Regions from separate parts of the Spongiimicrobium salis genome, predicted to be linked through region 2. Evidence: riboswitches for the same ligand, from Rfam matches in the RefSeq annotation. Region 2 holds a riboswitch; the other holds the start of a gene.
What was found. Region 2 has a riboswitch for cobalamin ahead of ACEXOE_RS02015 (acyl-CoA thioesterase). Riboswitches for the same ligand answer to the same signal wherever they lie in the genome.
Positions count from the first base shown of each region.

Region 1: another riboswitch for cobalamin. It lies ahead of ACEXOE_RS19990 (TonB-dependent receptor plug domain-containing protein); the one in region 2 lies ahead of ACEXOE_RS02015 (acyl-CoA thioesterase).

Region 1 is NZ_JBHEQA010000005.1:266,210-269,626, reverse strand. It holds gene ACEXOE_RS19990 (TonB-dependent receptor plug domain-containing protein) at 1-1,852, opposite strand, end outside; cobalamin riboswitch at 1,924-2,168, opposite strand; gene ACEXOE_RS19985 (bifunctional adenosylcobinamide kinase/adenosylcobinamide-phosphate guanylyltransferase) at 2,371-2,877, shown strand; gene cobT (nicotinate-nucleotide--dimethylbenzimidazole phosphoribosyltransferase) at 2,880-3,417, shown strand, end outside.
Region 2 is NZ_JBHEQA010000001.1:428,342-431,758, forward strand. It holds gene ACEXOE_RS02000 (glycoside hydrolase family 26 protein) at 1-346, shown strand, start outside; gene ACEXOE_RS02005 (DUF2490 domain-containing protein) at 367-1,044, opposite strand; gene ACEXOE_RS02010 (hypothetical protein) at 1,046-1,621, opposite strand; gene ACEXOE_RS02015 (acyl-CoA thioesterase) at 1,764-2,150, opposite strand; cobalamin riboswitch at 2,303-2,490, opposite strand; gene ACEXOE_RS02020 (alpha/beta hydrolase family protein) at 2,580-3,417, opposite strand, start outside.

The DNA.
Region 1 (3,417 bases), on a different contig from region 2:
TTCTAAAATTTCGTCCTCTGGTACTGAAGCCCAAAGTTTCTTGAAAGTCCTCATTCAAGAGGTTATTGGCATTCAGGAACACCCTTAATTTATTTGCCAATATTTCGTGTCCGATATAGGCATCTACCACTGAAAAGGCGTCTAAAGGAACATCTACAGAAGGAAACGCGCTGAAATCGGTATCCGAACGATCCCCGGTATAGGTATAGGCCAAAGAAGCATTGGTTCTATTGGAAAAATCGTAGGCCAATGTTGCATTGATCTTATGTTTTGGAATACGAATTGCATTGTCGCCTTTACGTTCTGTGAAGGTATAATTGGCGCTGAACTGAAGTTCGTCTGCCGGATTCCAATCCACCTCAACCTCAACACCTTGTGCATCTATAGTATCCTCTGCATTTAAAAACCCGAAAGCGGTATTGTCAAAGAAGACGAAATTTTCTTCTTTCCTATTGAAGTACAAAGCACTTGCGCGAAGCTTATTGGAATTCTTATATTCCAATCCTCCTTCTATGGTCCGGTCGTCTTCCGGCTCTAAATCTGGATTAGGTCCAAAATTCCCGAATAACTGGTTCAAAGAAGGTGTGATATAGGAAGTGGCATAGGAGGTCAATACCTTAAAATACCCTTCTTCTGTTTTAAAGGTAAAGGAAGGGTTTACATTAAAGATAAAATTACTTCCATATTCGGAGTGATTGTTGAGTCGCGCCCCAGCATTGATATTTAGACCAAAAGGGGAAACATAAACCACATTGGCATAGGGATCAATAATATTAAAATCTTCGGTTTCCGTCAATTCAATTTGATTGTCAATATAGTTCACACCAGCAATCAAATAGAAGGTGTTGTCAAAGTTGTATTTGTTATATAGATCTACTACCAAGTTCTTGGATTCTGAAGTACTTGGGAACTGTGAAATAAATTCTGTATCATAGGTAGAATATCCCGTATTCAGGTGTAAAGAACCATTTTCATAAGTATATTCTGATGAAAGCCCCGTTCTCAATTGTTCAATGCGCGTAAGGTTATCGGCATCTAAAAACCCAAAAGATTCGTCGAACTCAGCATCTACTTTACTGTGGTTTCCAAAAATCTGTACATTAAAATTCTTTGTGAATTGATACCCTAAACGTACATCCGTATTAATTCTGGAGTAACTATCCTCCTGGTTATCTGCAGTTAACACGGCCGAAATACCATCCGTATAGGTATTGGAGAAGCTTGTGGCATAGGTAAATTTCCCTAGTGTTCCATTGATTTGTGCACTATTGGAAAAATCAGATAAATTGTAGTTCTGATCCTCAGCAGTTTGATTCGTGCCAATACTAGATTGGAAGGTAGCCGCAATTTTTTTCTTGGAAGCTTTCTTGGTAGTAATATTGATTACTGCCGTGGCTGCGTTAGTTCCATACAAAGTACTGGCAGCTCCCTTTATAATTTCAATGGATTCAATGGTAGAAACGGGCAACAAGCGAAGGTCATATTCCGAAGAAAAAGAAGCGGGATCTGAGACCTGAACACCGTCAATGATGATCAAGGTTTGACGGCCACGACCCCCACGGGCAAAAACCCCTAAGGTCACCCCATTACGGCCACGGCTTCCATTGACTTCTATTCCACTTTTTCTGTTAATGATGTCAACCACCGTCTTTCCTTGGCTTTGTGCCAATTCTTTTGCCGTGATTTTGATTACGGTCTTTCCTGAATTTTCCCTTTTCAATTGAAAGCGGGAATCACTCACCACAACCTCATCCAATTCGGTAACAATAATGGAATCGGTTTGTTTTTCCTGTGCCAAAGCATTTGCGTACACCAAAGAAGCGGCGCACAATCCTAAAAATTTTTTGTTCATTTTCGTTTAAATCGATAAACGGGAAATAGTATGCGTGTCTTCATACTAAACTTTTATCCCGAAAGTTTACTATTCTATTTTTGAATTTGGCAGGTCTCCTGGCTTGTTTTCTGCTATCTTGCCTTCCCACCTTATGGCAGTGGCTTTATGAAGAAAATAACAGCTCAAAAAAAATGAGGAATCAAAAATACATTTGATTCAAACTTACAGTTGCGGGAACAGCTCTAGACTTTCTGAAATACAGGTTCAAATCACTAGATTCCCTTTTAATACTATCATCTAAAAAATGACAGCAACCAAAATTCGCTGCAAATGTAGTTCTTTTATTTGATTTTAATAATTTTCGGTCTCTTTTGAAAAAAAAGGCTAATATTGAACCGCATTTCAAAGATGAAATCTCCCTCGGCCGGGCCCGTGAAAAGATTATAAAAAATACACACTATTTCGATCTAAGCGTGGGAACAACAGGCTTTATGGCGATTTGGTGGACATCTCGATTATCGAGTCAAATAAAAAATATGATTTACTATATTACAGGAGGAGAACGTTCGGGCAAAAGCCGTTATGCCCAAAATCTGGCATTGCAGCTTTCCGATACTCCCAAATATATTGCCACTTCCCGTGTTTGGGATGCCGATCACAGGAAGCGTATTGATCGCCACATTGCCGATCGGGATGCACGATGGACTTCCATTGAAGAAGAAAAAGAACTACAAAAAAACATTGAAGAGAACGATACCGTGGTTATTGACTGTGTCACCCTATGGCTCACCAATTTCTTTGTAGACACCAAAAATGATGTTGAAAAAGCCCTGGCTTTGGCCACCTATGAATTTGATCAACTGCTCTCTATAAAGGCTAACATTATTATCATCTCCAATGAAATTGGGATGGGCGTACATGCTGCTACCGAAATAGGCAGAAAATTCACCGAATTACAAGGTTGGATGAACCAACATATTGCAAAACATGCCACTAAAGCCATTTTAATGGTATCTGGCATACCTCTAACCCTTAAAGAATAAACATGGACCTAAAAAGCACCCCGCTTTCAAAACAATTGGCGGCAGGTATTCAACATAAAATAGATCATAAAACAAAGCCTATTGGTGCTTTGGGACAGTTAGAGGCTATTGCTTTACAAATTGGATTGATTCAGCAAACCGATACTCCTAGCATAAAAATGCCCCATATCATTGTTTTTGCCGGAGATCATGGGATAGCCAAAGAAGGAAAAGTAAATCCCTATCCCCAAGAAGTTACCGCTCAGATGGTTTTGAACTTTCTGAACGGAGGCGCGGCTATCAATTCATTCTGCAAGCGCAATGATGTGGCTTTAACAGTCGTAGATGCAGGAGTAAATCATAATTTTAAAGGAGTTGTAGGTCTTGTGGATGCTAAAATCGCCTACGGCACAAAAAATTATGCAAATGAGCCCGCTATGACCGCTGAACAATGTTCCCTTGCTATGAAAAAAGGCGGGGGTTTAGTACATGAAATTCAGCAAAAAGGATGTAATACCATAGGTTTTGGGGAAATGGGTATCGGCAACACTTCTGCGGCTT
Region 2 (3,417 bases):
TGGTGATGCCTATGTAGACATGTTAGGGATTGATGTATACGATTTTAAGAATGGGCGGTTTTTGAGAAATGCGCTGCAAAACCTACAAATTGTGGAAGACATCTCTTTTGAAAAAAATATGCTTTTTGCTTTGACCGAAACCGGATTGGAAAATGTAACCCAAAACGATTGGTGGACGGAACGCCTATATAAAGCTATTCGCAGTAGCGGCATGACCTATGCCATGATTTGGAGAAATGCAACAGCCAATCATTTTCACGCTCCCTACCTAGGACATCCTTCTGAAGAAAACTTTAAAGAATTTGTTGCCAAAGAAACCATTCTTTTACGACAGGATATTCAATAGGATCAAACACTTCTATCCCATTATAGGGTCACGAACCAATTTACGGTCCACCAAAAACGATGACTGGAAGGCCCGTTTAAAAAGGAGTTTATTCGGTAATCCAATCCAAACTCCACTTTATTGCTATCGGTGAATACATACCCCAAAAAAGGTACTAACCTCAACTCTAAATCGTAGACGCTGCTTTGAAAAGCATGTAAATACTCATTATTTATTTTTACATACCATTCCTTGGTGTCCAACTCCTTTCCACTTAAGGGCAGTATTGCAGTAAGGCGATATCTAAAGCGGTATTCAGGAGAAGTTATTTCTGAAAACGTCTGATCTGCAGCAATACGATGCGCCAAACGCAACCCTGAATAGCTATGTACTGTAGTATATTGTTGTATCGTTCTATGAAAAAGTGTTCCTTCCCGAAAACGAATTTGATATCCTGCGGCTAGGTTATGGTGTAATCCCACTTTCTTTGCTGCTATAAAAGCGATATCGGTAAGGAGATACTCAAAATCAAAATCTGTCCCTTCACCAAAATTGCCTTCTTTTAGCAATTGACGGGATTCTATCTTAAGATTGAGCTTCCAATCTTTCTCCAACTTTTTATTTAGATTTAGACTAGGAAGAATTCCAAACTGATAATTGCTTTGCGCATTTCCGGACACCCAGGCACAAAAAAAAAGGATACCTAAGATTCTTTTCATCTTAAAATTCAAGATTATCCGTGTTTTTTAGTACAATGACCGACTTCCGTTCCACAGCTCCATTTTCCGAAAACAAATATTCAATGGTTTCATAAGCGCCTTTAGTTCTTGCTTTTAACACGATTTCATATTTAATGGTGATGATATCATCGGAGACCTCTCCTTTCATAAGACGGAGCATATCTGCCCTATCTCCGGTATATTGCCGTTGAATTTTTTGAAGTTTGGTTTTCTGATGCTTTTCTTTTAAAAAATTAGTGATCTTGGACTGCGTGGATGCTGGAATATCGTTCCATTGTATAAGGTATTCAATATCCTCCAAAACCCCCTCTTTGGTAAATTCTATACTATACCTGTTTCCTTTATGTTTTGTTTTTGCTTCAATCGTAGTTGTCTCAAGGCCCTGTTCCCTATACCATTTTACGGTTTTGGAAAATCTAATATCGGCCACAAACTGCAAAGCACTTGGCGGCACTTTATTTGAAGAAATTCGATATTCTCTCTCATATTTTTTTTGAGCCCAAATGTTACCAAAACTAAGGGTCAATAGTCCCATAAAAAGAATCGTTTTCTTCATTTTTTTGGATTTGAATAGATCAACGTACTCCAATTTTAAATCTAAAATACGGTATTTGATGAAATCAGAAGCTGCTCCCTCTCAAATTCCTGAGCTAAGATCAGGAAAGCTCTAGAGATGTTTCTATCTCACCAACATCGTATTAATTAAGAATTTTTACGGGGTTTTTCTCTACATCAATAGCCACAAAAGTAAAGACACCACTCACTGCTTTTTCGCGATGTTCGGAATACATCTGTTCTATAAAAATCTCTACTCTTACTTTTAAGCTCGTGTTCCCGATATGCACGACCTTTCCAAACAATTCCACGATGGTCCCTGCAGGAATAGGCTTGGAAAAATCTATTCGGTCGCTACTTACCGTGACCATACGTTGGCGGCTAAATCGTGTAGCCGTAATAAAGGCGGCCTCATCCATTAAATGCATCGCCGTACCTCCAAATAAAGTATCGTAATGGTTCGTAGTATTGGGAAACACCGCTTTAAATATTCGTGTTTCGCTCGCTTTGATTCGTTCTTCTGTAGTCATTCTCTTCCTTTTAATGGTCTCGTAAAAGTTTTGGATTTGCGGGAACACCTGAGCGATGCATAAAGCTAGAGAAGAAGGTTTCCACTTTGGAGCAAGCAGGATTTACTCTATGGGAAACTGTCTACTGACCTTTAGCTTCAAATCGCGAAAGCATTGCCTTGACGAAAAGGGCAGGTCTCCTGACTTATAACCGTATGCACACTCCTTCCCATTCTTTATATAAACAGTGGATTTGTACGTGCATACGCAATACGTTACTCACAGTTGCGCGACAGCTTTGGATTTTCACCAAATTCCCTATTAATGCACCTTAAGTGCAACCTTTTTCGTTGGATAAAAACTCCATATCCTTATCCAATGCTAAATTACATAATCCTTAAGGTATCTTGTCTTTTTTTCTGCAATTTTAGTATTCTTCAGCCATCATTTTTAGTCCTGCATGTTTTTGTCGAAAAATTGCAGTGCCAATGCCACAGTCTCATCGTGAATTTGTTTTCGGTCTACCCCTTCCCTATCCACTGTAATGGCCGGTGCCACCTCTTTCCCGAAGGCAGTAGCTTCATTGAGAAAGACATAATGTCCAACATTTTCCCCAAACATGTGCAAGGTGCTGGTCGCAATTAAATTATGGTATTTTAAGGCATTGTTCTCCGGCGGGGTATTCCGGTCGCCTTTGCCGGCTACAATATAGACGGGTGTACTAATGTCTTTCGTTTGTTCCTTGGAATGAAATCCAAAACCAATGGCAGGAGCCATGACAAAAAAAGCTTTGATTCTTTCATCCTTCACAAGATCCTTATACTTAGTATAAGAAGCAACAATGAGGCTATCGGTGTCAAAATCTATTTCTTCATCCATTTCGGGAAACTCCGGAGGCAATTGTCTTTCATTATTTGTTTCAGCATCATCAGATCTGTCCGCACGATCCACATACCCCCCTGCCAACGCTATATGGGTGTAGCCTCCTAAGGAGTGCCCTACTCCCCCAATTCTAGACGCGTCAATTTTACTTCCAATTTCCGCATCTTGGAGTACATTGGTCAAGACAAATTGCACGTCAATGGCCCTTTCCCACCATTTGACAAACTCTCTTGGTATTTTATTAAAAGTGGAATTCCCATAATGGTCTAGGGAAACTACGATATAACCCTTTTTTACCATACGTTCTATAAGCCAAGTGAGCGAAAATCGATTCCCTCCTGTTCCATGTGACACTAGTATGAGTGGAAATTTTTGGTCTGGGATACTCGCATTTGGAATTGTGGCC